Regions from separate parts of the Corynebacterium occultum genome, predicted to be linked through region 2. Evidence: predicted binding sites of a transcription regulator. Region 2 holds the regulator's gene; each other region holds the start of a gene.
What was found. The regulator LexA, encoded in region 2, represses DNA repair genes until DNA is damaged. The targets are predictions, from matches to a motif close to CGAACANNTGTTCG.

Region 1: the regulator LexA is predicted to act here: its motif matches at 2,135-2,148, upstream of COCCU_RS05210 (HNH endonuclease signature motif containing protein).
Region 3: the regulator LexA is predicted to act here: its motif matches at 2,935-2,948, upstream of COCCU_RS08900 (HNH endonuclease signature motif containing protein).

Annotation. Positions count from the first base shown of each region.
Region 1 is NZ_CP046455.1:1,093,705-1,104,027, reverse strand. It holds gene dapD (2,3,4,5-tetrahydropyridine-2,6-dicarboxylate N-succinyltransferase) at 1-388, shown strand, start outside; gene COCCU_RS05225 (helix-turn-helix transcriptional regulator) at 662-853, shown strand; gene COCCU_RS05220 (DNA translocase FtsK 4TM domain-containing protein) at 855-1,331, shown strand; gene COCCU_RS05215 (GtrA family protein) at 1,328-1,870, opposite strand; gene COCCU_RS05210 (HNH endonuclease signature motif containing protein) at 2,239-3,582, shown strand; gene dapC (succinyldiaminopimelate transaminase) at 3,598-4,701, opposite strand; gene fdxA (ferredoxin) at 4,732-5,055, opposite strand; gene COCCU_RS05195 (hypothetical protein) at 5,115-5,510, opposite strand; gene mshB (N-acetyl-1-D-myo-inositol-2-amino-2-deoxy-alpha-D-glucopyranoside deacetylase) at 5,516-6,400, opposite strand; gene COCCU_RS05185 (ABC transporter family substrate-binding protein) at 6,393-7,967, opposite strand; gene typA (translational GTPase TypA) at 8,055-9,968, opposite strand.
Region 2 is NZ_CP046455.1:1,791,340-1,801,662, forward strand. It holds partial or broken gene COCCU_RS14685 (IS1380 family transposase) at 1-2, opposite strand, end outside; gene COCCU_RS08355 (hypothetical protein) at 154-372, opposite strand; partial or broken gene COCCU_RS08360 (transposase) at 728-1,075, opposite strand; partial or broken gene COCCU_RS08365 (IS3 family transposase) at 1,113-2,315, shown strand; gene nrdR (transcriptional regulator NrdR) at 2,503-2,961, opposite strand; gene COCCU_RS08375 (hypothetical protein) at 3,045-3,407, opposite strand; gene lexA (transcriptional repressor LexA) at 3,764-4,426, shown strand; gene COCCU_RS08385 (DeoR/GlpR family DNA-binding transcription regulator) at 4,692-5,471, shown strand; gene ptsP (phosphoenolpyruvate--protein phosphotransferase) at 5,578-7,293, opposite strand; gene COCCU_RS08395 (1-phosphofructokinase family hexose kinase) at 7,444-8,409, shown strand; gene COCCU_RS08400 (PTS fructose transporter subunit IIABC) at 8,536-10,323, shown strand, end outside.
Region 3 is NZ_CP046455.1:1,903,146-1,913,468, reverse strand. It holds gene trmD (tRNA (guanosine(37)-N1)-methyltransferase TrmD) at 1-917, shown strand, start outside; gene COCCU_RS08900 (HNH endonuclease signature motif containing protein) at 1,196-2,848, opposite strand; gene COCCU_RS08895 (Tex family protein) at 3,023-5,356, shown strand; gene COCCU_RS08890 (ThiF family adenylyltransferase) at 5,353-6,501, opposite strand; gene COCCU_RS08885 (thiazole synthase) at 6,504-7,289, opposite strand; gene thiS (sulfur carrier protein ThiS) at 7,298-7,504, opposite strand; gene thiO (glycine oxidase ThiO) at 7,557-8,735, opposite strand; gene COCCU_RS08870 (thiamine phosphate synthase) at 8,756-9,448, opposite strand; TPP riboswitch at 9,525-9,639, opposite strand; gene rplS (50S ribosomal protein L19) at 9,964-10,305, shown strand.

The sequences.
Region 1 (10,323 bases), 700 kb from region 2:
TGAGGGCCGGATCTCCTCTGGTGTGGTCATCGGTGACGGCACCGACATCGGTGGCGGCGCCTCCATCATGGGTACTCTCTCCGGTGGCGGCAGCGAGGTGATCTCCCTGGGTAAGCGATGCCTGCTCGGCGCGAACGCAGGTGTCGGTTTCCCCCTCGGTGATGACTGCACCATCGAGGCCGGTCTCTATGTCACCGCGGGCACCCGGGTCACCATCTTCGATGAGCTGGCCAAGAAGGTCGGGGTCTTCCACGGCAGTTCCATCCGTGCCTCCAAGCTCTCCGGTTTCTCCCGGCTGCTCTTTCGCCGCAATTCGGTCTCCGGTTCGGTAGAGGCCAGTGAGCGGGAGGTTTCAGTCGCCCTGAACCGGGATCTGCACCAGAACTAGTCTCCTGAGGGGTCTTTCCCGGGAATCTTGAGAGCCCGGTCCACGTTTACGGTGGGCCGGGTTTTTTATTGCTTAAAACCATTGACCGAATGTCAAGTTTACTTTACATTGTGAATATAGGGAAAATGTGACATCACGATAAGGAGCTTCGGACATGGAACCCCGCCACAGCCTGCCGATCATTCTCCTGACATTGCCGCTCTGCACTCTCGGGGGCACCACGACGCTGGGACGGGACGTGTCGCGCGCTTGAGTGAACAGAACCTCAGCAACATGGTCCGCAAATTCCGCCGTTGGAATGAGCTCTCACAGGGCGAACTCGCGGAACGGGTTTCAGTGTCCCGGCAGACCATCGCAAATATCGAGAAGGGCAACTACTCCCCCTCGGTGCACCTGGCTCTGGCGATCTGCCGGGAGCTGGGAAAAACCGTGGAGGAGATATTCGGAGAGGAACAGGAGAACTGACATGGGATATGCCGACACCACCCTGCAGAAATACGATGAAGCGGTAGACGATGAATTCGAGCGGCAGTTACTGCATCGCTCTTCGACCGTGACAGCCCAGTCCCCCATGTGGCTCTGCTTCCTGGTGGGTGCAATTCTTGCCTGGACACTGCCGGGCGATCACTCCCTATGGTCCGCCCTACTGCTGCTGATCCCCGCCGCCTCCCAGGTGCTGGGACAGAATTGGCTGAAGCGTCAGACCGCGCGCGCCCGCTTCATCGAATTGAGCAGGACAGACTGGTTCCTAATGACCGCCCTTATTCTCGCCTGGCTTGCCGGACTAGCTTTCAACTACTGGGATGGTTCCATCGCCGCCGCCACCGGGGGTCTGGTCGGAAGTCTGGCCGGAGGTGGCCTGGCACTGTGGCTGGGCCCGAAGGCTCAGCGGAAGCGCCGCATGCAGGACATTGCCCGGATCAATGCTGGGCTGGATGACTAACTCTCCTGGGTGACAGGTTCCCTGACCTCGACGATCTTCACCTTCGGGCGACGGAAGGCCCAGAATTTGTTGATCAGGAAGTTCACCGGCATGGCAACCACAATGGAGATCACGGTGGCCCAGTAGAACTTGGTCCGGAAGCCGGTGGAGCCATCGAATACCGCCTCGGAGAGAGCGATCGGCGAAGTCGGGTTCATCAACAGGGTGGCCACCACCTGACTCACCAGGAAAGCCCCGATACCGGTCAGCAGGAAGGGGAAGAATCCCCGGAACCAGCTTCGGGTACTGATTCCCTTGAAGGTCCACATCCGGTTGAGCTGGTAGTTCCAGGTGTTGGCAACCAGGAAGGCAATCGTCAAAAAGACGTTGAACCAACGAATATTAAACTCGGTGCCGAACAGATTCAGGAAGACATCACTCTCGTGGATGCCCCCGGTCCAGCCGGCGATCTTCTTGGAGAGCGCAGCGATGAGCAGATTCACCACGGTTCCGGAACCACCGACGATTCCGAATTTGATGAACTGGCTCAGCCCTGACATCAACCTGCCGGGCCGCATTTTTTCCGTGGAGCCCACATCGCCTCTTCCTGATGCACTGATCACTTTAAAGATTGAACTTTAGTCTCCGGCCATTTGAATCAGTGAATCCACACGCTCTTTACCGTGGCTTGAGCAGAGCTCCCATCTCATCACGACTATGCAGCCTCGTTTCCCAACCATGAAAAGAACTGCCCTGAACTGCACTTTTCAGGAAATCACCCCCGCGGGGGTAGCCATGTCCGGGGCGTGCCCTAAGGTCCATATCGAACACCTGAGCTATAGGCGTCATCACTACTGCACCCCTCAACCACTGCGACCCTTCACCTTCAAGGAGGTGACCTGTCCCCGTGCCCTTCCACTCCGATACCATGGCGTTCCATTCGCTGAGTTCCCCGGACGATCCCCTGGCGGTGGCCTTCCAACAGGCCCGAGAAGCCGAATACCTGGCCTGGCGCCGGGCCATGCCCACCGGATCCCAGCAGGAGCGGGATTTCACTGAACTGGCGGCAACCATCACCCGATCCACGGGTATCCGCTCCGGAGTCATCGCCAGCAATCTCTACGCCCTGCTCACCCTCGACAAACTACCCCAACTCAAGACCCTGATCGAGGAACACTTCCACGTCGACATGTCCCGGCTGCGCACCATCGACCACCAGCTCACCGGTATCTGTGTGGAGCTGCTGGAGGATCCAGGGTTCTGGGAGGCCGTCGACGAGCGGTTGAGCTCCCTGCTCTCCCCCACCCGGGCAAACCAGCTGATGCCCACCAGTGCCACCATCACCCGGGCCCTCAAAGAACTCATCCGGGTGCTGACCCCACCCGAGGAAGAAGCACCCCAGCACCCCAGTGCCCAGGAAGAAACAGAACACCCGGAAGGCGAGCCCGGGAATACGGAGCCGGCTCCAGAACCCGAGCTCCCGGTCATGAACAGGTACCACAGCACCCCACAGCCCGATGGCAGCGTGCTCTTCGAGATCCGGGTGGATCAGGTCACCGCCACCAAGATCGAGGAGGCGGTGCGGGCCCGCGCCAAGGAGCAGGGCATCCCCTACCATCAGGCTTTTGTGGAGATCTTCCTGATGGATGTGTCGGTGAAGGTCAACCTGAACCTCTACCAGGCCAGGGACCTGCCCGGGAGTCCGGGCTTTCTCCAGCCCTACGGCCCCCTTGACCCCAAGGACGCTGAAGCCCTCGCGGCAGCTGCCCAACGGATCCGGGATGCTGATGCGGCTGCCGAGAAGGAATCCCCGGCCTACCAGACACCACCGGATATCAGGGCTGCGGTGGAGGGAAGGGACTGGCTCTGCCGCTGGCCTGGCTGCATCCGGCCCGCCAGCCGCTGTCAGATGGACCACCGGATCAACCATGCTGATGGTGGCCCCACCACCGCCGCCAATCTCCTGGCGCTCTGCGACCACCACCATGCCCGCAAAACCGATGAGCAGGTCCACTACCTGCTTGACCCCTATACCGGTGATGTCTACTGGCTCTTCCAGGACGGTACCTGGGCAATTGACCGTGCGGAAGGGCCGTTGGCCCCGAAGCAGAGACATTGGGTGCAGACCCTGGCCCAACGTCAGGACAGGCGCCGGGAACGGGCCCGCCTGCGCGAAGAGGAGAAAGCGGAGCAGGAGAGAACACAGCGACTCAAGCAAAAGAGGGAGCGGCCCCTCCCCTCGCAATACGAGGATGAGGAGCCGCCCTTCTAGAACAGGAACAGAGGGTCAGCCGTGCAGCCGGGCCACCGCAGCGTCGATACGCTCATCGGTGCCGGTCAGGGCAACCCGCACGAAGTTGGCGCCGGCAGGACCGTAGAAGTCACCGGGTGCGACGAGAATGCCACGTTCGGCAAGCCAGTTCACGGTGTCACGGCAGTTCTCTCCACGGGTGGCCCAGATGTAGAGCCCCGCCTCGGAGTTCTCCACCTGGAAACCGGCTTCGATCAGCGCCCGCATCAGTTTGGCCCGCCGGGCGGCGTAGCGCAGCTTCTGCAGTGCCTCCTGGTCATCATCACCCAGGGCGGCAACCATGGCCGCCTGGATCGGACCGGGAACCATCAGACCGGAATGCTTCCGCACTTCGGTCAGTTCAGCGATCAAGGAAGGATCACCAGCTAGGAAACCTGCGCGGTAGCTGGCCAGATTGGAGGACTTGGACAGGGAGTGGATGGCGATCAGGTTGGTGTGGTCACCATCGCAGACCGCCGGATCCAGGATCGAGAGGGGCTGATTCTCATCATCCCAACCCAGACCGATATAGCACTCATCAGCAGCGAGAATCACCCCGCGTTCCTGCGCCCAGTGGACCACCTTGCGCAGGTGCTCAATGCCGAGCACCTTGCCCGTCGGATTGGAGGGGGAATTGATGAACATCAGGTCCGGGGTGGCCGGGCCGACCTTGAACAGCGAATCTGCCCGCAGCGGCGTGGCCCCGGCCATCAGGGCACCCACCTCATAAGTCGGGTAGGCAACCTCCGGGATGACCACCGTCCCCCGCACCCCGAGCAGGCTCGGCAGCAGGGCGATGGCCTCCTTGGTGCCCACCACCGGCAGCACCGCATTCTCGCTGAGGCCGCTCATGTTGTAGCGCCGGGCCAGGGCCTCAATGATCGCCTGGCGTAGTTCCGGGGTGCCGACGGTCTGCGGGTAGCCCGGCTCCGCCGCCGCCTCAGAGAGTGCGATCTGGATGCCAGGGGCAACCTGATCCACCGGGGTGCCCACCGAAAGGTCGACGATGCCCTCCGGATGGGCGTTGGCCTTCGCCTTCGCCTGGGCAAGAGAGTCCCAGGGAAAATCGGGAAGGGTGGTTCCCAGCGGGGTGCGGGTCATGGTTCTCCTCTTGGCGGGGCTGTGTGCTTTCTAGTCCTGGTTCTGCGGCGGCAGTGCGGAGACCAGCGGGTGATCAAAGTCCTGGGGGCCGAGCTTCGCGGCACCACCGGGGGATCCGAGGTCGTCGAAGAAGGCGGAGTTGGCGTCGTTGTAATCAAGCCACTCGTCCGGGACGTCATCCTCGTAGAAGATGGCTTCGACCGGGCAGGCTGGTTCACAGGCGCCGCAGTCGACGCACTCGTCGGGGTGGATGTACAGCATGCGTTTGCCCTCGTAGATGCAGTCCACGGGGCATTCTTCAACGCAGGAACGATCCAAGACGTCAACGCATGGCTGTGCGATTGTGTATGTCATGGGAACTCGATACTCCAATATAAAGTTGCGGATTTTGGGTGAGATGCTCACCCATTATGTCACTTGACCTTGATAAGTGGCCAAATGCCACCTATCACTCCAGCCCCCAGCAGAAGTACGCTGCGGATGTTGGATCCGAGCAACTGGGCATCGCCGAAAACAGGCCACATCATCATCACGGTATAGCCTGCCACCCAGACATAGAGCGGGATGGCGGCGATCACCGCCCGATTGCTCCAGAGCGCTGCAGTCCTGCTCAGCACCATGGTGAAGAAGAAGGCGATGAGGATTGTGTAGGGAAAGGCGATCGAGGAGCCGCCCGGAAGGGCGATCCAGGTGCCCAGATACATCACTTCCAAAAAGACTGAAATAAGGGCTCCGAGGGAGAGCCAGAACAATCCGCCGATGGCTTCGGCGCGACTGAAATCCTGGTGAATAAAACCCTGCTGCGGCAACTGTCTCACCCCCGTGACAGTCCGTCAAGGAGCCCGGTGGCACCCTCCGGAAGTGCCACCCCGGCCCCGAATTGATAGTGCTCGCGACGCAGCAGAGGCTGGGCGATCAGGTTCGACAGTGCCCAGAGCACCAGCCCATCGCAGGACCCGATGGCGGCCACCGGATTAACCTCGGAGATACTGCCATCGGCGATCCACACCTGGGTGGCATGAGCCTGCATCGAGGCTCGTTTGGCATGGTAGGCGTGGTCATCCAGGGTGATCGCCAGGTCACTGCTGTCCACCGAGGCCAGTTCTTCGGGTTTCGCTGCCCGCCAGCCGGCCGGAACAGTGCTTATCGACGCCAGTCCCGCCTGGAGGTCAGCGGTGTCCGTCACCGCCCACAGCACCCTGGGCACCCCGGTCTGGGCTGCGGCGAGATGGGTGATCTCATGGGCCCGGATATGATCCGGGTGGCCATAACCGCCGTCCGGGCCGTAGGTGATCACCAGATGAGGGCGCAGCCGCTCGAACTCAGCTGCCAGCAGCTCCACCGCCGCAGCCCCGGAATTGACGAAGGCGCGCGGGTTGTCCTGTGCCGGGTCACCGACCATGCCGGAATCCCGGAAACGGCCGGGGGCACCGAGGAAACTGCCCTGCGCACCGAGGATCCTTAAGGAACGACGCAACTCCCCGATGCGGAAACCACCGAGCTGGTCGGAGTGATCGGCCACCAGGTGCTGATAGGGATCCCCGATCACCTCGCCCTGCTCGCCGAGGGTGCAGGTGATCACGGTGACCTCAGCACCCCGCCGGGCCAGATCCGCCAGCGCGCCGCCGGTGGAGATCGCCTCATCGTCGGGGTGTGCGTGCACGGCCACCACGCGGTAGCCGTTCAGGTCCTCAGTCACTGATCCTCCAGGATGCTGCCGATGAAATTCCGCTGGGCCAATTATCCAGCAGAGGGTCAACCCCAACGATACCGGTACCCAGAACCTGCACCCGCGTCTCCCGCAGCAAGGGCACCGTCAGGTGCTCCAGCGCCTCCAGACGACGGACAAAATCAGGGATCCCGGCCGGATTATCCCCCGCCAGGAAACCCTCCAGCACCTCATCAGTGGCCGGGACACAGTAGCCGCTCAAGTTACTGGTGCCCGGAGAGCCGGGGGTGGACGGGCACTGGTAAGCGCTGGCCACATCCACTGGGGTGCCTAGGGAATTACGCCACGTGACCACGGCATCGATCTCTCCCTCCGGCAGGCCGGTGGTGGTGATATCCGCCAGTTCCGCGGGCACCAGCTCCGCCTCGATCCCCTGCCTGCCCAGGAGGTCGATCAGGGTGCGTACCGCCGCGGAAGCCGTGTCATCGGCCGGGTCCGCGGCAATCCGCAGGGGTTGAGCCTGGCTCAGCTCCCGCAGCTGCGCGACATCTGCTTCGGGCACCTGAAAATCAGGGACGGCGAGAGTACGGTCCCGCCCGGCGGCGAGCCGGGCGACCAGCGGGACGTCGATAAGCGAGGCCAACTGGGCGCGCTGGGATGCCGTCGTCAGGGAAGGCGAAGCGGTGTTGAAGGTGATCTGTAGTTCGCGGGGGGTTTCCAGGGTGCGGACCTGGTTCTCCGCCATCAGCCCATAAGCCTCGACGGAGGTCTCCTGCGGAGTTACATCAAGGAAGGAGACTTGACCGGAACGAAGTTGATCACTACCGCTGGCGACCGAACGCATCTCCCGGAACTGCAGGACATCAGTCAGCGCCGGATCCACCCCCCAGAAACGATCATTGCGGTGCAGGGTCACCACCCCGCGGGAGCGATCCACGGACTGGACCATGTAGCGTCCCGCCGAAGCGGGGACATCATTGAGCAGTGCCTGGTCAAAGGCCTGGCCGGACACCAGATGACTGGGCAGCAGATGGGCGAAGAGTCCCTGCCAGGAGGAAAGCCGGCGGTGCAGATCCACCTCCACGATCTTGCCGGCCGAGGAGGTGCGGACCGCGCTGATGGAGTTATAGGCAGCAGCGTCAATGACCCCGGAGGTATTGTTCATCGAGGTCCAGAGATAGCGGAAGTCAGCGCCGGTGATCGGGGTGCCATCACTCCACTGCGCCTCGGGGCTGATCTCATAACGCAAGGTCTGCACCGCCTCCCCCACCGCCTCAACCTCCGCTGCCGAGACGAGCACATCCCGGTCGATCTCCCCGTTACGGAAGGCACTGGGCAGCACCAGGCTCGCCAGGGAGGCCACGAAGGCGGAGTCATCGGCCAACAGGTGCGGGTTGAGACCGTTGCGCAGGGGGTCGATACCCACCGCAATGGTTTCCCGCACGACATCCGCGGGAGGACTCGTCGTCGTGGTTGCGGCAGTGGTCTGAGTCGTGCTCGGGGTGACCTCCTCCACCGGCGGTGGGCCGGGGTTGGCGGAGCAGGCCACCAGGGAGACCGCGAGCGTCAGCGTGCTCAGTGCTATTCGACTTCTCACAATTGCTTTCCAGTGATATATGAGGGGATATATGAAGGTGAAGGCCTGCCGTCCGGGGACGACAGGCCTTCACTCAGGTGGGGAATCCTACTTGTTCATCTGCTTGGCCTTGGAGCGGGCACGGCCGCGCTCGGTGGCGTTGAGGATGAGCTTGCGCACCCGGAGGATGTCCGGGGTGACCTCGACGCACTCGTCGGTGCCACAGAACTCCAGGGCCTCATCCAGGGAGAGGACACGTGCCTTGGCCAGGGTCACGGTGGTGTCCGCGGAAGCTGCACGCATATTGGTCAGCTTCTTCTCCTTGGTCGGGTTAATGTCCATGTCCTCTTCGCGGCTGTTCAGACCGACGACCTGACCCTCATAGGTCTCGGCGCCCGGCTCGACGAAGAAGTCACCGCGGTCAGCCAGCTGGGTCAGCGCGAAAGCGGTGATCTTGCCGGTACGGTCGGCGACCAGGGAACCGTGGGCACGGCCCTTGATCTCGCCGGCCCAGACATCCATGCCATCCGAGTAGGAGTTGGCGATACCGGTGCCGCGGGTCTCAGTCATGAAGGTGGTGCGGAAACCGATCAGACCACGGGCCGGGATGCGGAACTCCATGCGGATCCAGTCAGAACCCGGGGCGGCGTCCATGGCCTGCATGAGGCCCTTGCGGCCGGCCATCAGCTGGGTTACGGCACCCTGGTGCTCGGCGGGGACGTCGATGACCATGATCTCGTAGGGCTCGTGGATCTGGCCGTCGATGACCTGGGTGACCACCTGCGGCTTACCGACGGTCAGCTCAAAGCCTTCACGACGCATGGTCTCCACCAGCACGGAGAGAGCCATCTCGCCACGACCCTGAACCTCCCAGGTGTCGGGGCGTTCCGTCGGCTTGACCTTCAGGGAGACGTTACCGATCAGCTCCTGCTCAAGGCGGGCCTTGACCACACGGGCGGTGAGCTTGTCGCCGCCGCCACGGCCAGCCATCGGGGAGGTGTTCACACCGATGGTCATGGACAGGGCGGGCTCATCGACGGTGATCCGCGGCAGTGCGACGGGGTTCGCCGGGTCAGCCAGGGTGTCACCGATCATGATCTCGTCGATGCCGGAGATGGCGGCGATGTCACCTGCGATGACCTCATCGGCCGGGACGCGGGAGACACCGACGGTGCGCAGCAGCTCAGCGATCTTGGCGGTCTTGGTGTGCTGGTTGCCCTCTTCGTCATAGTGGATCCAGGCGACCTGCTGGCCCTTCTTGATGGAACCGGCGAAGATGCGGATCAGGCCGATGCGGCCCAGGAAGGAAGAGGAGTCCAGGTTGGCGACATGCGCCTGGAACGGAGCTTCCAGGTTTGCGGTCGGCTCCGGCATCACCTCATAGAGGGTGTCGAAGAGGGGCTGCAAGTCCTCGGCGTCCGGCAGGTTGCCGCTGCCGGGGTTCTCGGTGGAGGCGCGGCCCGCACGTCCGGAGGTGTAGAGCACCGGCAGGTCGAGCAGCTGCTCGGCGGCAGCGGCGGCGTCCTCATCGTCCAGACTGGAGGCCAGCTCCAGGAGCAGGTCCTGGGCTTCCTCGACGACCTCGTCGATGCGGGCATCTGCACGGTCGGTCTTATTGACACAGATGATGACCGGCATCTTCGCTGCCAGGGCCTTGCCCAGCACGAAGCGGGTCTGCGGCAGCGGACCTTCGGAAGCGTCGACCAGCAGAACCACGCCGTCAACCATGGACAGGGCACGCTCGACCTCGCCACCGAAGTCGGCGTGGCCCGGGGTGTCAATGACGTTGATGATCAGGTCATTGCCGTCCTTGCCGGCGCCCTTTCGGCGGATGGCCGTGTTCTTGGCCAGAATGGTGATGCCCTTTTCCCTCTCAAGGTCACCAGAGTCCATCACGCGATCGGCAACTTCACCGTGATCACTGAAAACACCGGACTGCTCCAGCATTGCATTGACGAGGGTGGTCTTGCCGTGATCGACGTGCGCGACAATGGCGACGTTACGAAACTCAGGATGGGTCACTAGCGGGGTACTCCTACCGATATTGGTCGCGCAACAGGCGCGATGGTGAACGGCAAATATGTTACTCCCTCGACCCGCTAATTGCACTGTTGCGGCAATCGGGTGCCCACCCGGAGCACTTCCAAGGGCCCCGCAGGAGCTTTTCAGCAAGGTCTCGGGGGTGGCCCTGAGCTCTTCAGTTGAGACCTTCGGTAACGAAAGACCCGCCCCTCCCGAATCACTGGGTAGAAGGTGATCCACCTAACCTCCTGAGCTGGTGGATCGCATTCCCACGTTGACCGTGAGGCAGAAGTGAATATTGTTATGGAAGATACCAATGTGAACTCACCTGGCTCACAAAAACGAACTCTGGGAA
Region 2 (10,323 bases):
ACCTACGAGATGCCCTCCTGGATTGGGGATACGGACCTTAGAAAAGTCGTATTATCCCAGTTCAGAAGGGCATTTCCCTTATTCCCACGCCGTTACCGACCGGACTGCATCGGTGGATCCGGGCTTAACTATTGCCGCGTTCTCACTAACCGGCTATTGACTTTTTTGCACGACACGGCGCAGCGATTTCCATGCAATGACAACTCCGGAAATGATGATCAGTGCATTAGAAAGGAGACCAAAGGTCGTGGTGTCCCCCAGCATAAGACGGACAACCAACAGGATCAGGCCAGCGGTTGAGATAAACAAACCTGCTTTGAGCAAAGCTGTACCAGAGCGGTCTGATCCCTCAGCTTCTTTTTTACTTCCCACCTTTTAACCCTCTTCTCTATTCGCAGCCAAAGACCACTCCTCCCACGGAGACAACATAACTCGTGCCAGCAAAATCGAATGCTGCGGCAGTTCCTGCCGTGGCCACGATAAAGCCGATAGTTCCGAGCGCCATGCCTGCGATCGCGAGGTAACACGCGATGTCTGCCTTGCTCGCCATCGTATAGCTCTCTCAAAACAAAAGCTTCCTGATGCGCGTGTTTGACCACTGATCCACCCCACCGGGGTTGTTGACTTTTCACCTATGGTCGCATCCCTCAAGATTGCCCTTACCAGCGAGGAAATCACCCTCCTTAAAAGCTATAGCTCTCTCAAAACAAAAGCTTCACCCACCAGCTCAGATCTGGTAGGAAAAAGTCAATGACGCAATAAACGTCTCAAACCCGATACAGGTGTCCTCGAAGACTAATCGCTGATGGTTACTGATCGCTGCTTTCGCCTCATTCCACACCTTCTCAATCGGATTATGATCCGGGGCATACGGTGGCAACCACACCAGGTGCACGTTAGCCAACGCAGTGCCTTCGCCCAGGTGCTCGCGGAGCTTCTTTGACCTGTGCCACCTCGCGTTATCCCACACCACGGTAATCTTCTTACCCGGATACCTGCCCACCAAGGTGGTAAGTGCCTCGATGATGGTCTCGGTGTTCTGCCACGCCAACCGCAACAGATCCACTGCGCCCGTATGGTGATTTGAGACAGGGTCTAGGAGAATTAGTGCCATGTCGAATCGCCGCATCTTCACCGAAGAGTTCAAAGCAGGAGCTGTGCAACTCGTCGTGTCATCTGGGTGCTCCATCAAAGAAGTGGCCACCGAGTTAGGCATCAAAGAAGGAACACTGGGTGCGTGGGTGAGAGCCTGGAAGACTGAACACCCTGATGCTGGTGTGGATGAACCAGGCCCAGTTGAATGGGCGAAATACAAGGCCCTGCAGGCAGAAAACGCTGCGTTGAAACGAGAAAATGAGTTCTTGGGAAAAGCCAGCGCCTTCTTTGCCGCGAAGCACCTGTAGAAGATTTCTATGCGTTCATCGAGCAGGAGAAGGCCGTCTTTCCTATTACCTGGATGTGCAGGAAGTTGGGTGTATCCCGGGCATCGTATTACCGCTGGGCTAAGCCTGGGGGCCTGACTCCCACAGCCACAAGGCATGTGAAGCTCAAGGACGAGGTCGCCCAGGAGTTTGAAACCAGTAACCACATGGCTGGCAGGGATCAGCTGACCACGTTGCTCAACCAACGGGGTGTCAAAGTGTCCATTGGGACCGTGGGGGCAATTATGAACGAATTAGGACTGCGTGCCAGGGGCGATGCGTGCCTGGAAGAACACCACGGTCAACGACCCAGCAGCCCGGACTGAGCATATTAAAAATCATATGATCGACAGCCACGGGAAACGAGACTTTATCGCTACCGTGCCTGGGACCAGGCTCGTTGGTGACATCACCTACCTAAAGACTGGCTCAGGGTGGCTATATCTGGCCACTGTGATCGATTTGGCCACGCGAATGGTGGTGGGATGGTCGATGGATTCAAACATGCGCACACCATTGATTACCAATGCGTTGGCCATGGCCCGTGATCATGGGCGTCTTCATCCCGAGGGTGCAATTTTTCACTCGGATAGAGGATCTCAATACACCTCCGGGGAATTTCAGACGTGGTGTGCCGGCAATAAGATCACCCAGTCGATGGGAGTGACCGGGGTGTGCTGGGATAACGCAGTGGCGGAGAATTTCTTCTCTCACCTAAAGACCGAAATGTATCGCCATTATGACTTTAAGAATCACCTGTCAGCCCGGACCGCGGTGATGGACTATATCGAGGGATGGTACAACCGGCGCCGGCCTCACAGTAATAACCAGGGACTGTCGCCGGCGAATGCTTTGGCCTCGTATCAACAGCAGTATGGATTAGCAGCAGCGTAAGAAGAAAAATCAATCAAGCTGTCTCAAAAACTTGACGAGCGCAGTTCGAGACGGCCCGCGAACGTCGACACACAGCAGCCATCGGGATGATGAAAAACTGAGGCTTCACGGCTCCCCACCCAACTTTTCGGCAGTGTCCTCAGGAGTGACCATGAACTCGTGCGCAGCCTCGGGTTAACACTCCGACTCAGGGCTGGGTGCGGGAGCGGCGGCGCATCAGCCGGATCTCAGACTCGAAATCCTCGGCACTCTCGAAAGACTTGTAGACCGAAGCGAAACGAAGGTAGGCAACTTCATCCAGCTCCCGTAGCGGTTCCAGGATGGCTAGGCCGATCTCATTAGCATGCACCTGGGAACTACCGTGCCCGCGGACGGACTCCTCAACCTCCTGTGCCAACCGTTTAAGGGCGTCATCGGAGACATCGCGACCTTGGCAGGCACGACGAACTCCGGTGATGACCTTGTCGCGGCTGAAGGGTTCGGTGACACCATTACGCTTGATCACCAGCAGCACAGCTTTTTCAATGGTGGTGAATCTACCCTTGCAGGAGCTGCACTCCCGGCGACGTCGGATGGCGGAACCCGCCTCAATGACGCGGGAGTCGATCACCCGGGAATGATCGTGGTGACAGAAGGGGCAGTACACGGGAGTTTCAGAACCTCTCTACAAGGACGGCCGGGGCGGAAGCGGTTGGCACGCACCAACTTCATAGCGTACCCCTGTGCAGATCAACCGAGCGAGACCGACCTTTCACTGATCGGCAAGGTCGAAGTCGGCATCGGTTCCTCCAGGCTGGCACCCAACAACAGGCCGAGAACCAGCAATAGTCCGAAAGCCACTCCCGCAAGGTATGCCTGGGCGGCCTCCCCCAGTTGCAGGACCTTGGGGAGCTTGTCCCGGTTTTTGGAAACCTGCTCACCTGGGATTAGTTCTCCTGTTCGATTTTGGCGGGAAAGGCGCCGCACCCCAACCCCGGACGAAAGGTGCGGAACCCCCTCTTTCGGCTCCCACACGGCTGCAGCAGGAACAATTCCCGAGCTGAGGGAAGGGCTCATTTTCGCTGTTTGAACACGGTTAAGGGAGATGCTCATCATCGGATCCTTTCGTTCATGGGAAATCTTAGGCACCCGCCCCACCACTTCACCACAACTTTAGTTCAGGTGTTCGAATACATTTTTCTGTTCGATTTATAACACGCTCTCGAACACTTGTCCAGAATAAGACTCCCCTTTCTCGAACATTCGTGTTAAATTCGAATGCAGATGGGGCAGCGTTCGCCCAGATCAAGGCCAACTGATTCGAACACCCCACCTCGTAGCCACGAGGTACCCCAGCTGAAACGGCCGACCACGGACCATCGCAGGTCCAAACCTAAGGAGCTTTCGACATGGCCCGCGCCAGAGCCAAGGCAACATCTTCGAAGACCGCCGCCAGCGGCAAGAACCCGATGGTGGACCTCTCCGACCGTCAGCGCCGGATCCTTCAGGTGATCCAGGATGCGGTGGTCCTGCGGGGTTACCCGCCGAGCATCCGGGAAATCGGTGATGCCGCCGGCCTGCAGTCCACTTCCTCGGTCGCCTACCAGCTCAAGGAGCTGGAGAAGAAGGGCTACCTGCGCCGTGACCCCAACAAGCCACGTGCGGTGGATGTCCGCCATCTCCCCGGCACCGAAATTCCCAGGAACAACAGATCCGCCAAGGCCACAGCAGACTCTGAGATCCCCGCCAACGCCAGCTCCGCCAGCTACATCCCGGTGGTCGGTTCAATTGCGGCAGGCAACCCGATCCTCGCCGAGCAAAATGTCTCGGACTATTTCCCGTTACCCGTGGAGATCGTCGGCGAAGGTGAGCTCTACATGCTCCAGGTCGTGGGGGAATCCATGCGCGATGCCGGCATCCTTGACGGCGACTGGGTGGTCGTCCGTTCCCAGCCGGTGGCTGAACAAGGGGAGTTCGTGGCAGCCCTCATCGAGGGCGAGGCCACCGTCAAGGAGTTCCACAAGGACTCCACCGGAGTCTGGCTGTTGCCCCACAATGACGCCTTCTCCCCGATCCCCGGCAATGACGCCGAAATCATGGGCAAGGTGGTTTCGGTGATGCGCAAGCTTTAGGGCGACCCCAGCAAGGGGTCGGCAATCCCCTTTCCCACCCCCGGATGGCATCTGAAAATGCCCGCATGAGTCTGCCACCCAAAAATTTTCCAATTAGATATTTAACCAGCTCAGAGATGATTTTTTGTGCCGGGCCCAGGTTTATCCTCACCCCGGAGAGGGGTGCGACGGAGCCAGGTCCCCTGCTACTGCCGGTGAAAGTGGGAGAATCGGAAACTAATGGATCGATTCAAGCCCGTGTGACCTAAAGGACCGAGGAAGTTGGATGTACGCTGAGGAACGCCGTCGCCAGATCGCTTCGTTGACCGCTGTTGAAGGGCGTGTCAACGTCACCGAATTGGCAGAACGCTTCGAAGTAACCGCCGAAACTATCCGTCGTGACCTGGCTGTGCTTGATCGCGAGGGGATCGTCCACCGCGTCCACGGCGGGGCAGTGGCCAGCCAGACTTTCCAGACCACCGAATTCAGCCTGGACACCCGATTCCGTTCCGCTTCCGCAGCAAAGTCTGCGATCGCCCGCACTGCACTGGATCAGCTTCCCGCCGTCGGTGGCAGCATCTTCCTGGATGCCGGCACCTCCGTCACGGCACTGGCCAACCTCATCACCGAACAACCCCGCGCCCGGGAATGGTCGATCGTGACCAATAGCCTGGTCACTGCCCTGAACCTTGCCAACGCAGGCCTGACCGAGGTGCAGCTGCTCGGTGGCAGCGTTCGGGCGATCACGCAAGCCGTGGTGGGTGACACCGCATTGCGCACCTTGGCGCTGATGCGCGGCGATGTCGCCTTCATCGGCACTAATGCCCTGACCCTGGATCATGGTCTCTCCACCGCAGACCCTCAGGAAGCTGCCATCAAGGCAGCCATGGTCACCAATGCCCACAAGGTGGTGGTCCTCTGCGACTCCACGAAGCTGGGCAATGACTACCTGGTCAGCTTCGCCGGCATCAATGACATTGACGTGGTGATCACCGATGAGGGCGCTCCGGAAACCTTCATCGAAGCCCTGCGGGAACGTGAGATTGACGTGATCATCGCTCACTGAGCTGATCCCCGCTTAGTCCGGCGCCCCTGTGGTTGTTCAAGAGCCCCGGGCCAGCCCTGCCTTTCAGGCGGTTAGCCGCGCGGGGCTTCCGCTCGCTGGCCACACATCATCGAGCCCCGGGGACATCAAGCAGATGGGCCGCCACCTCGCGGGCCTGCTGCGCCGTTGCAGCCTGCACCACCGCTTCCGCTGCTCGTTGGCAAGCCGCCATGCTGACCCTGGAAAGCTGCTCCCCCACCGCAGAAAGCGCCCCGGCCGCCGGGGAAAGGGAACTGACCCCCATCCCCGCCAGGACGCAGGCCAATAAGGTATCCGCTGCGGATTCCCCACACACCCCCACCGGGGTGCCGAGTCGTTGCCCCTCCCGGCAGGTATGCCGGATCAGTCTCAGTACCGCAGGTTGCCAGGGATCAGCCAGCTCTGCCAGTTCTGGGGACATCCGATCCGCTGCCATCACATACTGGGTGAGGTCATTGGTGCCGATGGAAACAAAATCCAGGTGGGGCAGAATCAGATCCGCCATCAGTGCTGCCGCCGGGACCTCAATCATCGCCCCGGGGGAAAGTCCCCGCTCTCGGCAGAGGATCGCGAAATTTTCCGCCTCTGTGACAGTGGTGAGCATCGGCGCCATCACCGATACCTGTCCCCCGCTCTCTGCACTAGCGAGGGAAATCGCATCTAATTGATTCTGCAGCTGAGAAGGATGCCCCTCAGCCACTCTCAGGCCACGGACCCCCAGGGCGGGATTATCCTCCCCCGCCATATCCAGGAAGGCGAGGGGTTTATCGGAACCGGCATCAAAGGTGCGGAACACCACCTTCCGGCCAGGGAAGGCCGCCAAAACTTCCGCATAGATCTGCGACTGCTCCACCACCGTGGGTTCCCGGCGGGCCTTGAGGAAGGGGATCTCGGTCCGGAAGAGTCCGATCCCCTCAGCCTGGGTGGCTGCCGCCTGCTGGGCCGAAGCCACAGAGGTCACACTGGCCAGAAGTTTGATTCGGTGACCGTCAGTGGTGTGGGCGGGGCCTTCCCACCGGGTGATTCTCCGGGTGTGCTCAGCAGCGGCGCTCATCGCTGCCCGGGCGGCCTCGGGGTCCACCCCACTGTGCAGGACCCCCTGATCGGCGTCGACAAGCACTGTGGTGCCGTCCTGGAAGCGGGACAATTCCCTGCCCGCACCGACGATGCAGGGCAACCCCAGCTGCCGGGCGATGATCGCGGTATGGCTGGTTTTCCCACCCCGCATCGTCACTAGGGCCAGTACCTTGGCAGGTTCCAGGGTTGCCGTATCCGCTGGAGAGAGATCCTCGGCCAGGAGCACCACCGGCTCCGAAATTGAAGGCAGACCGGGTTCCGGCTCGCCTCGGATCTCCGCGATAATGCGGTCCCGAAGATCCTCCAGATCGGTGATCCGCTCAGCCATCACCCCACCCAGGGAGGCAAACATGCCGCTGAACTTCGCAGTTGCCCGGACTGCCGCCACATCCGCAGGGTGACCGGCGCTGATCGCCTTCTTCGCGTTCTTTGACCAGGCGGGATCCGCCGCCATCACCGCATTGGCGCGCAGCACCTCAGCGGCCTCTCCCCCCGTGGCGTCGGCACGCTCTCTGAAGCGCCTGGCGACGGTATCGACAGCGGCCAAAAGACGCTCGTATTCGGTCTGCCGTTCATCCTCGGGAATCAGTTCCCCGGATACCGGCAGGTCGGGCCGGTGATGGGCCCAGCGGACGGGGCCGTAGACGATCCCGGATACACAGGCGGTACCCTGAACTTTAATACCTGAGGGATTAAGGTCCACACTATTTCGGGGATTGGGCTCCATGCTCCGGATAGTAGTCGCGGTCAGCGCCGATCACTGCCGTATGCCTTCCGCTTGTCAGGCAAGTAACGAAGGAAAATGCCATTGATCCGCACTGATGCCTCTCCCCGGATCCAGCTCAGTCAACACCCACTCACTCTCCGGGAGACCGTCATGATCCTGACCTTCACCCCCAACCCGAGCATCGACCGATCCCTGGAACTCTCCGCTCCACTACAGCGCGGGGAGGTGCAGCGTCTGGTCGCCAGCCGTCGGGCCCCCGGTGGGAAGGGCATCAATGTCGCCCATTCCCTCCACCTGGCAGGACACCCCACCCTGGCAATTCTTCCCGCCCGCGCCGATGATCCCCTCCTACCGCTGATCAACCGGAGTGGGCTTCCCTTCTCCCGGGTGGAGATTGAGGAACTGGTACGGATCAACACCACCGTCACCGAACCTGATGGCACCACCACCAAACTCAACGGCCCCGGCGCGACCTTGAGTGCCCGGGCCCAGATTGAGCTGACGGAGAAGCTGCTCAACCATTCCTGCCAGGCTCAGTGGTTGGTGATGGCCGGGTCCCTGCCGCCGGGGGTGCCGGTGGACTGGTATTCCCAGCTGATCCGGACGGTGCGTTCTCTGCGTCCGGAGTTGAAGATCGTGGTCGACACCTCTGAGGGGCCACTCCGCGAGGTGGTGGCTAATGTGGCTGATGCCGCCCCTGATCTGATCAAACCCAATGCCCTGGAGCTGGGGCAGTTATTGGGCACTGATGGTCGGCATTGGGAGCAGCAGGCGGAGCAGGGAAATCTGGCGCCGGTGATCCGTGCCGCCCGGCAGTTGAATGAGCAGGGCATCCCTGAGGTGCTGGTCACCCTGGGTCCGGCGGGTGCGCTGCTGTTGTGTCCGGAAGGGCTCTGGTATGCCACCGGGCCTGAGATGCGCCCGGTTTCCACGGTGGGTGCCGGGGACGCACTCTTGGGTGGTTATCTGCTGGGCCGTGTCCGCGGGATGTCCCCGGAACAGTGTCTGGGCCAGGCGGTGGCCTATGGTCGGGCGGCGGTGGAGCTGCCCGGTACGGTCATGCCTTCCCCGGGGCATCTGCAACCTACGAGAGTGACCGTTACCCGCCTGCCCTGAGAAGGGATCACCCTCAGATACCCCTGAACTTTCCCTAACGGAGGTACACCACTCCCGAAATTTTGTTTTCCCAGCTTTAATGGGGTGGTGAATTCGAAGTCAGAGTCTATCCTTCCTACTGGTCTGGTGTTATTGGATGCCGCGCTGGGGGATTCCTCAGCGTCGGTGATCTCGGAACTCTCGCAGTTGCTGGAGGTTGAGGGGCGGGTTTCTTCGGCGGCTGTGTTGAGCGCCGCGGTTCTCGCCCGGGAGGGGAAGTCCCCCACCGGTTTTGCGGGGCGGGTCGCCATCCCTCATGCCCGCAGCGATGCGGTTAGCACCCCTTCGCTGGTGTTTGCCCGGTTGTCCCGGCCGGTGGATTTCGGCGGTCCGGATGGGGCGGCCGATCTGGTGTTTTTGATTGCGGTTCCCACCGCTGCCGGAAAATTTCACCTGAGGTTGCTCTCCAAGCTGGCTCGTGCGTTGTTGCGTCCGGCTTTCCTGGAATCGCTGCGCAGCGCTGCTGATGCTGACACTGCTGTGGCGGTGATCAACCAGGTCATCTCTCCCCCAGGTGACACTGTGCCGGAGGTCGCCGGGGGTGTTCCCGGGGCCAGCCAACCGGTGGCTGAAGGGTGGACGGCGGAGAAGACCACGGCTGAGGTCACCTCCCCGGGTATTCCCCAGGGGGTCGTCACCGCCCGCCCTAAACCGGCGGCGGTTCTGCCACGCCCCACCGATGCCGATGAGTCTGCGCTGAAGGTGTTGGCCGTCACGGCCTGTCCCACCGGTATCGCCCAGACCTATATGGCTGCGGACCGGTTGCTGCAGACTGCTGCCGCGCGTCCCGATGTGCGGCTGATGGTGGAGTCACAGGGTTCCGCTTCCCCGGTGCAGTTGGATCCGGCGGTGGTCAGCCGGGCCGAGGTGGTGATCTTCGCGGCTGATATCGCGGTGGTTGGTCGGGAACGTTTCGCCGGTAAGCCCTTCATCGAATGTGGGGTGCGGCGGGTGATCAATGAGCCGGAGGTGGTGCTGGAGGAGGCGATCGCGGCCTTCGAGAACCCGAACACTTCCAGGGTGCCCGCCGGGGACAATGCCGGGGGAAATGCTGTTGAGGTGGATTCCACCAGGGAAAGGTCTCTTTCCTTCCGGGAGGGTCCGGCCAGTTTCCTGTTGGGCTGGGGCCGTCGGGTACGACAGGCGATGATGACCGGGGTGGCTTATATGGTGCCATTCGTCGCCGCCGGTGGTCTCCTGATCGCCTTGGGGTTGTTGCTCGCCGGCCCCCAGATCCCGAACATCTGGCCTCAGATGATAGCCAATCAATCACCCATCAACCTGATGGATCCTTTTCTCCAGGATGGGCAGATGGATTTCCGGGAGCGTTCGGGGTGGCCGGTGTATCTGGGTGCGATCCTTTACGGCACCGGATCTTTCGCAATGCAGCTGATTGTTCCTGCGCTCTCGGGTTTCATCGCTTTCGGTCTGGCGGGCAGACCCGGCATCGCCCCAGGTTTTGTCGGGGGTGCCGTCTCCCTCTATGTCGGGGCAGGTTTCATCGGGGCTCTGGTTACCGGAATTCTGGCGGGTGTGGTGGCTGCCATGCTCGGGGCGTGGAAGCCACCCCGGTTGGTGGTGTCCCTGATGCCGGTGGTGATCATCCCGCTCATCGGTACCCTCGCGGTGGGGTTGGCGATGTTTCTGCTGCTGGGCCGCCCCCTGGGTCATGTGATGGACATGTTGAACAACTGGCTGGGGTTGTTGGATGGTTCCTCGGCGTTGGTTTTCGGTGCTCTACTGGGCCTGATGATGTGTGTGGATCTGGGTGGACCGCTGAATAAGGCGGCTTTTCTCTTCGCCACCGCCGGGCTCTCCACCGGTGATCCGGCTTCCACCACGGTGATGGCCGCGGTGATGGCCGGCGGTATGGTT
Region 3 (10,323 bases), 110 kb from region 2:
GCGTGGCGAAGCAGGCTTACTCTGCGGGTGACACCGCCGGTGAGAACCCTGATCTGCCCTTGTTGATCGTACCGACCCCGGCAGGCAAGCCCTTCACCCAGTCGGATGCCCAGGCCTGGTCCAATGAGGAGCACATTGTCTTCGCCTGCGGGCGTTATGAGGGAATCGATCAGCGGGTGATCGATGATGCCGCGAATCGTTATCGGGTCCGCGAGGTCTCCATCGGTGACTATGTCCTCATCGGTGGGGAAGTGGCGGTACTTGTCATCGCCGAGGCAGTGGTTCGGCTGATTCCGGGGGTGTTGGGCAATCAGCGCAGCCATGAGGAGGACAGCTTCTCCGATGGTCTGCTGGAGGCACCCAGCTACACCAAACCGCGGGAATGGCGTGGCCTGGAAGTACCTGAGGTGCTCTTCTCGGGTAACCATGCCGCGATTGAGCAGTGGCGTCGTACCCAGTCCCTGTTGCGCACCCAGACAGCCCGCCCGGAGCTGCTGGAGCGGGCGGAACTCACCAAATGGGACCGCCAGCAGCTGGCGATGCGTGAGGTCTCCACCGACCTCAACATCCTGATTGCCCCGGTGGAGTGGGAACGGGTGGTGGCCCGGATGCCGAAGAAACTGCGCCGTGCCGGTTTTGAGGCTACCGAAATTCACGCCCAGGTGGTTGATCTGACGTGTGAACCGGACAATATGCTGGTCACTCAGTTCGAGCAGAATGAGGGGCATGTTCCGGTGGTGGAGGTGCTGCATCGCGTGGTGGTCAACGGTAATTCCCACCTGGATCTCAAGGAGCTGACCCAGGTGGTGGTCCGCTCCCTGCCGCAGGGGGCTTATTGGTACGGCACCTCGATGGAGGGCAGTGCGGAACCTGGTGTCTCCGCCTCCTGTGCCTGGCAGGATCCCTCGGCGAATTAGTGCTCTTAGGCCATTTAGGGGGTAGTTGGGGGATTTCTGAGGGATGACACTCCTGTTCAACTGGAACAAATTACTGAGAATGAGATAATAACTTTCGGGGCGAGCCAATCCCGGGACACCTGAAGGCAGATGATGCAGATGGTTATGCTGCTGGTCTTCAGATGTCCCGGGTTTTTTATCTCTCGGCGGAGGCCTGGGAGTCGAGTGCTTCTTGCAACGCCCCCGACACCCGCAGGGAAACAGCCCCATTCTTTCGGGAACCAGTTCAGAGAGCCCCCTCATGCCACATCCTTCCACGGGAATAGCGGGGGTTGTTCGGGAGTCGTCGGCGGAGTGGGGTCCCCGGAACCCTTCATGGACGTAGGTGTGCCGGGGGCGGGCTCCGATGACTCTTCCCCCTGGTTTTTCCGGGGTGCCGAGGTTTGATCCGGCCAGGGTTGCGATCTGACCTTCGCTCCACCGGAATGTGATTGCCTCTCAGTGTTGTTGACTTCGACTCCCGGATGCGGATTTCCGGGCCGCGGTGGTGGACGATAACCGACTCTTCCGCTCAAGGGATCTCTTTCCGCATGGCCGCGAGCTCCGGTGCCATCGCGGTGGTCATTGTTGTTGCCGTGGTGGGTGCGGCATAGGGCAGCCAGATTCCAGATATCGGTCGAGCCTCCCAACTGCCAGGCCTCCAGGTGGTGGATATCGCAGTTGCAGAAAGGCTGGGTACAGTCCGGGTTGGCACAGACCAGCTGGGATGCGAGAAGAGCGATGCGCTGCTCCAGGGTGGCCAGCCGTTCAGTGCGGGCGACATGGAGCGGGTCGCCGCTCTCAGGGTCGTGGACCACCGCAAAGTTGTACTTGGCTGCACCCAGGCGCAGGATCTCCTGGGGGCTGAGCATGGCATTGGTGTTGGTGGGGAAGCGGTGGTCTGCTTCAGGGTTCCCCAGGTTGTCGATATCCTTAGCGGAGAGGCTGATGACGACGGTGCCGACTCCGGTGCGGTTCATCTTCTCGACGCTGTGGTGGCGCAGAATTATTGCCAGCGCATCATGGCGTCGCTGTGGGAGGGTCCGGTTATCTTCGATATTCGGATCCTCGATGAGGTGACCCGGGCGGTTGGCGGGTGCCAGCGCGCTCTCCAGAAGGGCGAGCGTGTCGGCGGTGATATAGCCGTAGATATTGGCTCCGCCATCGCTGTCAGGGCGTCCGATCTTGAGCTCCCGCTTCTTCCAGGCGGCATGGGGATCCCGGCTGCCGGCATTTTCCCGGTTCACCTGGGTGCGCACCCATTCCTGCAGATCCTCGGGAGTGCGCTGGCTGGACTGGGCCACCGCCCGAACATACAGCTCATTCCGGCTGCGACGGGCATCCCCGTTGAGCTTGGCGAGTTCCCGGTCGATGAGCTTGAGCTTTTCCTGGCTGATCCGGCTGCGACGGGCCTGCTGGCGGGCTTTTTCCCGGGCTGCCTCTTCCTGGCGGAGCCGCTCAGCCTCGGCACGTTTGCGCTGCTCCTCCTGCTCCCGGGCCTGCTTGGCGGTTTCTGCCATCCTGCGCTCCTGCTCTGCGGGGGAAAGTCCGCTGGTATCTGGTTCAGTTGTCTTCTCCTCGGAAGAGGGCACGGCGGGTTCAGGCAGGGTGATCTTGCCGTGGTTCTGGTGGCCGAGGCGCAGGCGTGCCATAGCTTCATGGAAGGAGAGGCCGAGCTCCTTGATCAGGTAGTCGATGGTGCGGGAGGAACCCACCCGGTCACCGGCCCGCGCCTGATCTGCGGCATAGGCGATCGCGGCGTCGATACCCGCCTTGAGGTTGAGGGCGCGCTCGAGAGCCGGGAGCATGTCGGCGTTGGCGAGGAAATCCGAGGCTTTGGGATTGGCGAAGATATCCGCGATGGCAGACAGATGTTCCTCGATGGCTTCGACATGCTGCTTTATCAGTGTCATTGTCAGATCCCCCTGATCTCCTCTGAAGTTGTTTCCAGACTAACCTGTCATGTCGAACATGTGTACCAATTGCAGGTGAACTTAGGGGAACATCTGTTCTAACTTATTCTAGATAAGGGCAGATCAAAGCATCCCATTGCTCCCGTGGTTGAAGATTTCGCTAGAATTGCAGGAATGTCAGCTACCTCGATCACCGCCACCATTGCCCGCGAACTCGACGTGAGGGAAGAGCAGGTGGCAGTCACCTTCAGACTCCTGGATGAGGGCAACACGGTGCCTTTCATCGCCCGCTACCGCAAAGAGGCCACCGGTGGTCTAGATGACACCCAGCTGCGCCAGCTGGAGGAAAGACGGACTTATCTTCAGGAGCTGGAGGATCGCAAACAGAGCGTGCTGGCCGCTGTCGAGGAACAAGGCAAGCTCAACGATCATCTTCGCGCCCTTATCCTCAACTGTGACACCAAGGCACGATTGGAGGATCTCTACCTGCCCTTCAAGAAACGCCGCAAAACCAAGGCGGACACCGCCCGGGAAGCTGGCCTGGCACCCCTTCTGGAGCAACTCATCGACAACCCCACGCTGGATCCGGCCAAGATGGCGGAAAGTTTCACCACCGAAGGTTTCGAGGACACGAAGAAGGCGTTGGAAGGCGCCCGATCCATCCTCATCGACCGTTTCGCCACGGATCCAGATCTGGTCGGGGAAGTCCGGGAACAGATGTATGGCAGGGGCAGCATCAATTCCAGCGTGGCGGCGGGAAAAGAACAGGAGGGAGAGAAATTCAAGGACTACTTCAACTTTGCTGAACCCTTCACCACGCTTCCCGGCCACCGCATCCTGGCTCTGCTGCGGGGCGAAAGTGAAGGGGTGCTGCAGCTGAATCTCGACGCCGGTGCAGATGAGCTCTATGAGAACCTCATCAGCGATCGTTTTGAACTGGACACCCGGACCTCAACCTGGCTGGCGGATGCCGTCCACCGAGGCTGGCGCACCAAGCTCTATGTCTCCTCCGGACTGGATGTACGGACGCGCCTGAAAGAAAAAGCGGAGGAGGGTGCCCTGGAGATCTTCGCCACCAACCTCCGCGATGTGCTGTTGGCGGCACCGGCAGGCCAGCGAGCAACCATCGGGCTGGACCCGGGGTACCGCAATGGAGTGAAGGTGGCGGTCGTTGACCCCACCGGCAAGGTCCTGGACACCACCATCGTCTACCCGCATCAGCCGCAGAACAGGTGGAATGAAGCGGTGCAGGAGCTCGCCGGACTCTGCGCCACCCACTCAGTTGATCTGATGGCGGTGGGTAATGGCACCGCCTCCCGTGAAACCGAAAAACTCAGCCATGAAATCGCGGACCTGATCAAGCAGGCCGGTGGCAGGCGGCCCACCCCAGTCATGGTCTCGGAATCCGGTGCTTCGGTATATTCGGCCTCCGCGATCGCCGCCGCAGAATTCCCGGAGATGGATGTCTCACTGCGTGGCGCGGTCTCCATCGCCCGCCGACTGCAGGACCCCCTGGCGGAGCTGGTCAAAGTTGACCCGAAATCCATCGGCGTGGGCCAGTACCAGCATGATGTCAACCAGCAGGCCCTGGCGAAAACCCTCGACACCGTGGTGGAGGACGCGGTGAATGCGGTGGGGGTCGACCTCAACACCGCCTCCGCCCCCTTACTGACCCGGGTCGCCGGGGTCAGCTCCACCCTGGCGGAAAACATCGTCGCCCACCGCGATGAAAATGGCCGTTTCACCAACCGCCGGGAGCTGAAGAAGGTTCCCCGCCTGGGGCCCAAGGCCTTCCAGCAATGCGCCGGCTTCCTGCGGATCAGCGGCGGTTCCGACCCACTCGATGCCTCTGCCGTACATCCCGAGGCATATCCGGTGGTCCGGAAGATCACCACCGCCACGGGGCTGAAGGTCGCCGACCTCATTGCTAATACACCTGTGCTGGAACAGCTGAACCCGGCAGACTTCGCCGATGACACCTTCGGCATGCCCACAGTCACCGACATCATCGCGGAACTGGACAAGCCGGGTCGGGACCCACGCCCGGAATTCAAGACCGCGACCTTCAGGGAGGGCGTCGAAAAGCTCTCTGACCTGAACCCCGGCATGATTCTTGAGGGCACGGTGACCAACGTCGCCGCCTTCGGCGCCTTCGTGGATGTGGGGGTCCACCAGGACGGACTGGTCCATGTCTCCGCCATGTCGGATACCTTCATCTCCGACCCGCGCGAAGTCGTCCGTTCCGGACAGGTGGTGAAGGTCAAGGTCATGGAGGTTGATGTGGAGCGCAAACGCATCGGGCTCTCCCTCCGCCTCAACGATGAACCCGGTACCCCGGCACCCAAACGAAAGCGTGAGGATGCCCCGAAACGCCAGCGAAGTGCCCGGCCCACCCCCGACAGGAAGGCAGCGGACCCCGAGAAGAAAAGCCGGGGCGGGCAAAACCGCAACCAGGGTGGCGGTGCCATGGCGGATGCCCTCACACGCGCCGGGTTCAAGAATCGCTAGCCCCGCAGTACAGCCTTAGGCATCCCATTCACCCCGCCGGGCAGACTGCGCAGTGAAAGACCGAACTCCTCCGCCACTCCGGACCAGGTGGCCAGGAAATCATCGCTACGTCTGCCCGCGGCGCAGTAAACCACCACGGTGTCGCTGAGCTGCGCGGCATCCTCCAGCACCCCGCGGACTGTCGCTGCCGAGGCCACAGAGGTGGGAAGATGAAGTCCCGGCAGTTTGCCCGGAAGATCAGCCACCAGCTTCTCATGGTCCTCTCTGACATCCAGCCCCACAGCTTGACCAGAGCTGAGAAGTTCCACTGCGGCAGGTAGCTCAGGAGTTAATGCAGGGAGCTGACACACCGCAGCCCCATAATCATCACGCAGCTCAGTGACACGCTGCCGGCCGGGATCCGCACCGACCCGGAAAGAACGCAGGGAAGCACCCAGGGCGTCATAACTGAGCATCTCCCCCGGCAACGATTCACCAATTCCTGCCAGATGCTTGACCACCTCGGTCGTCATCAGACCGGCAACCACAGACGTGGTCACACCCAATACCCCGGCGGTGGCGCAATCCGGAACCGAATCCGCATCCGGCTGCTCAGGAAAGAGGTCTCTTAACCCGACGCCTTCCCCCGGCGCGCCGGGCCCGGACCACCACAGCGCCACATCACCCCGGTAACGCAGGACCGTGCCCCAGACCAGGGGAGTGCCGGTGATCTCCGCGGCATCCGCGGACAGATATTTGGTGGCGAAGGTATCCGAGCCGTCAATCACCAGATCGACCCCTTCAAAGAGCTCCACAGCGTTTGCGGTGGTCATCCGGAACTGCAGGGGGGTGACGGTGATGTCAGGCTGTAGTTGGCGAAGTCTTTCCTCGGTCACCTCCACCTTGGGGCGGCCTTCGTCCTGCGCCCCGAAGAGGATCTGACGGTGAATATTGCTCAGATCCACCACATCATCATCAATGACGGAGATGTGGCCGATCCCGACCGCAGCCAGGGACTGCATGGCTGGGCAGCCGAGCCCACCGGCACCGATGACCAGCACATGGGCTCCGGCCAGCTTTTCCTGCTCGGCCAGACCAAAGCCGGGCAGTGCCAGCTGCCTGGCGATGCGACGCAGCTCAGTCTGGGAAAGCGTGCTCTGCTTCATCATCACAGCACCTGCTCCGCCCAGCTTGCGATCCCCTCGAAGGTGGAGGATGCGGTCGCATGCTCGCGCTTCGGTATCCTTCCCGCTTCCTGTGCCAGTTTTCCGGCCTCCACCGCATGGCGCATGGCCCGGGCCATCGTCTCCGGATCCTGACAGCGGTTGATGGCGCTGGCCAGCAGCACACCATCACAACCCAGTTCCATGGCCAGGGCCGCATCTGAGGCGGTGCCCACCCCGGCGTCCAGCAGCACCGGCACCTGCGCCCGGCTGCAGATCAACTCGATATTGTGGGGGTTGAGAATACCCAGGCCAGTGCCGATGGGGGAGCCTAAGGGCATCACTGCCGCCACTCCGACATCTTCCAGTCGGGTGGCGACGACCGGATCATCAGAGGTGTAGGCCAGCACCGTGAAGTCATCAGCGACCAACTGCTCGCAGGCGATGAGTAGTTCTGTGGTGTCCGGCAGCAGAGTGTGCTCATCGGCGATCACCTCCACCTTCACCCAGTTGGTGCCCAGCGCCTCCCGGGCCAACTTCGCGGTGATCCTCGCATCCCGGGCGGTCCGGCATCCTGCGGTATTGGGCAGCAGATCAATGCCGAGCCTGGTGAGCAGTTCAAATACGGATTCACCGGAGGAGCGGGTGCCGGCGGCATGACGTCGCATGGCCACCGTGGTCAGCTGCGTACCGCTGGCTTTCAATGATTGCTCAAGTAATTCCTGGGAGCTTGCCCCACCGGTTCCCATGATCAGGTGGGAATCGTAGGTCCGGTCAGCAATTTTCAGCATCGGGGGGATCAACCTCCCTGGACCGCGGTGAGCACGTCCACCGCATCGCCCTCGGCCACCTGGCGATCCCAGGCGGAACGGGGAATGACGTTCTCATTGACGGCGACCGCCACCCCGCTCGGGTTCTCGGATCCGGTCAGGGACTGCACCAGCTCAGCGACGCTGAGGGAGGCTGCGGTGGTGTCCTGTGTTTCACCATTAAGTGTGTATTTCATGAAAGTGCTCCTTGGCATCGAAAAAACCTGTGGGGAGGTGTTGGGGATGTGTTCAAAAGGGAGGGGTTCCAGGGTGCTGCGCAGCCCCGGAGTGTGCAGCCGGTGCGCTGCCACCGACGTGCCGCCAAGGGTCGCAGGCGGTCAGATCCACCCCGGCTGGCAACTTCTTCCCCAGCAGGAGGTCCACCACTGCGTGGGCACCGAGGGCAGAGAGCAGGATGCCGTGCCGGAAATAACCGGTGGAGATGATCAGGTTCCTGCCCACCCTGCCGAGGTAGGGCAGATCATCCGGGGTGCCGGGCCTCGCCCCGACCCCGACCTCCAGCAGCTCGCATTCCTCCAGCCCGGGCAGCAGTCGGATCCCATCACGCAGCAGCTCATGCACCGCCCCGACGTTGGGTAGGGCACTGTCATTTTCCCGGCTGCTGGCACCCAGGGTGAGGGTGCCATCGGAGCGGGGGATCAGGTAGACGGGACGATCCTCAACAAAACCCCGGATCACCCGTTCGCTTAAGGGGCGTAGATATTCAGGTACCCGGAGGTTCATGATGTCGCCGTACACCGGTCGCAGCTGCAGGGGATTGTCTTGGGTATACCAGCCGCTGACCTGGGCGGCACCCAGCCCGTTGGCCAGGATCACCTGGGCGTCGCCGGTTTCGATGACCTGTGTTTCAGTGTGCACCGCGAGGCAGGGATCAGCTCCCTCCAGATGCCTGACCCGCTCCCTGATGATCTTCACCCCACGCTGCTTCAGCACATCCAGAAGTGCGGCCGCGAAGAGTCGGGGAGAGACCTGATGGTCATCGGGAATGCTCACTGCTCCGCTGATCCGGGGGGAAAGAGCTGGCTCCAGCCGGCGGGCCCGGGTAACGCTCAGCTCCACCGGGGACATCCCGTGGAGCCGTTGGTAGTCACCCAGCTCCTGCAGGTGCCTGGCGTCCGCTCGATCTGCTGCCACCACCAGGGTTCCCCGGGGCCGATAATCAATGGGTGATGCGCTGGCCCGGGAGACCCGCTCAATCAGGTCCGGATAGAGTGCCGCTGCCTGCAGCATCAGGGGAAAGAGTGCTTCCTGCCGGTACTGTACCTCGGCGATCGGGGCGAGCATGCCGCCGGCATAATGGGTGGCCCCGGAGGCCGGCTCCGGGTCAATCAGAGTGACCTGGAAACCCTGTTCGCTCAACTCGAAACAGGTCACCAGGCCAACCAGACCACCACCGATCACGATCATCCGCCCAGTCTGTCTCTCCCTCATTTCTGATCACTCCGCCCAGCCATAAAACCCGCGAGGACCTCTGCTGCCACCACGTCAGGGGCCGCTGCCTCCATGAAACCCCGAGAGATCGCCACCCCGGCAATTCCGGTGACAGCCAACTCAGGCACATCCGCCGGTGTGACATCCCCGATCGCGACCACCGGCACCGGAGATTCCGCCACCAGTGGGGGATAACCCGCAATGCCGAGCGGGGGACGGCCGGAGTCCTTGGTCGGGGTGGGGCGGAAGGGGCCGGCCCCGATGTAGTCCACCACATCCGCCACCCGGTGAACCGCCTGTACCAGTTCCAGGGTTCCGGTGGTCAGGCCGATGATCGCTGCCGGGCCGAGCAGTTCCCGGGCATCCCGGACCGGCAGATCCTGCTGGCCGAGGTGGACCCCGTGGATCGGCACTCCGCGCCGCATGAGTGCTGCCGTGACATCCACCCGGTCGTCGATAAGCACGTGGGTACCGGAACCGAGGGAGGCCACGGCATAGGCGATTTCCTCAGCCAGTCGGCCGAGTTCCCGGGCGGTGATCGGTTTGGAGCGAACTTGGATCACTCCGGCCCCGCCCGCCGCCGCTGCCCGTGCCACTTCAACGGTGCGGCGGTGATCTGCTGTGCCGGTGACGACATAGCAGCGTAGATCAAGTGTTTTCTCAGAGCCGTGCACGGGCAAGGAAATCATCCTCCAGGAAGCCGGTAAAAGGTCCTGCCTGGTGTGCTCCGCAGGTTCGCGGGAACTGAGGGGTGATCCGGGCATCTGCGCCATGATCCTCGCTTCCTCCGCTGGTGCTAACCAGACAGGTTCAACGGTCCCGCGCGGGGGTGGTGCAGCGCGATCTCAGCCCGATACCTCGGGCACCCGTGGGGGTCGAGGCACAGTGTAGAACAACCCGCTCAAGACTGGCCACGGGAAAGTGGGGAAGTGGGGGTGGGGGCGCTGTGAAAAAGTTCGGGGACCATGGTGTGCTGCCACCCACATTCAGACATTTCGCCCCGTCGATGATCCGTTGTCCTGAACCTGGGGCGGCGGATTTTGGTCTGACTGGAAAAACATGGCACAATATCGAGGTTGACTGTGCGTGCCCGTTCGGGGACCTCAGCTGCATACCTGTTTCGGATATGAACCGGCCGAGCGCCCCAGCAGGGGAAGTGCCGCCAGGCTCCTCTTTCCAGTGCAACCATAAGGATTGTTTAAATATGAACCTCATCGACAAGATTGATGCAGCACAGCTGCGCGACGACGTCCCGGCTTTCCGCCCCGGCGATACCCTTGACGTCCACGTCAAGGTCATCGAGGGCAGCAACACCCGTACCCAGCTGTTCAAGGGTGTTTGCATCCGTCGCCAGGGTGGCGGCATCCGCGAGACCTTCACCGTCCGTAAGGTTTCCTTCGGTATCGGTGTCGAGCGTACCTTCCCGGTTCACTCCCCGAACATCGAAAAGATCGAGATCATCCGCCGCGGCGATGTCCGTCGTGCGAAGCTGTACTACCTGCGCGAACTGCGCGGCAAGGCAGCGAAGATCAAGGAGAAGCGCTGATTTCACACCTCTTCCGGA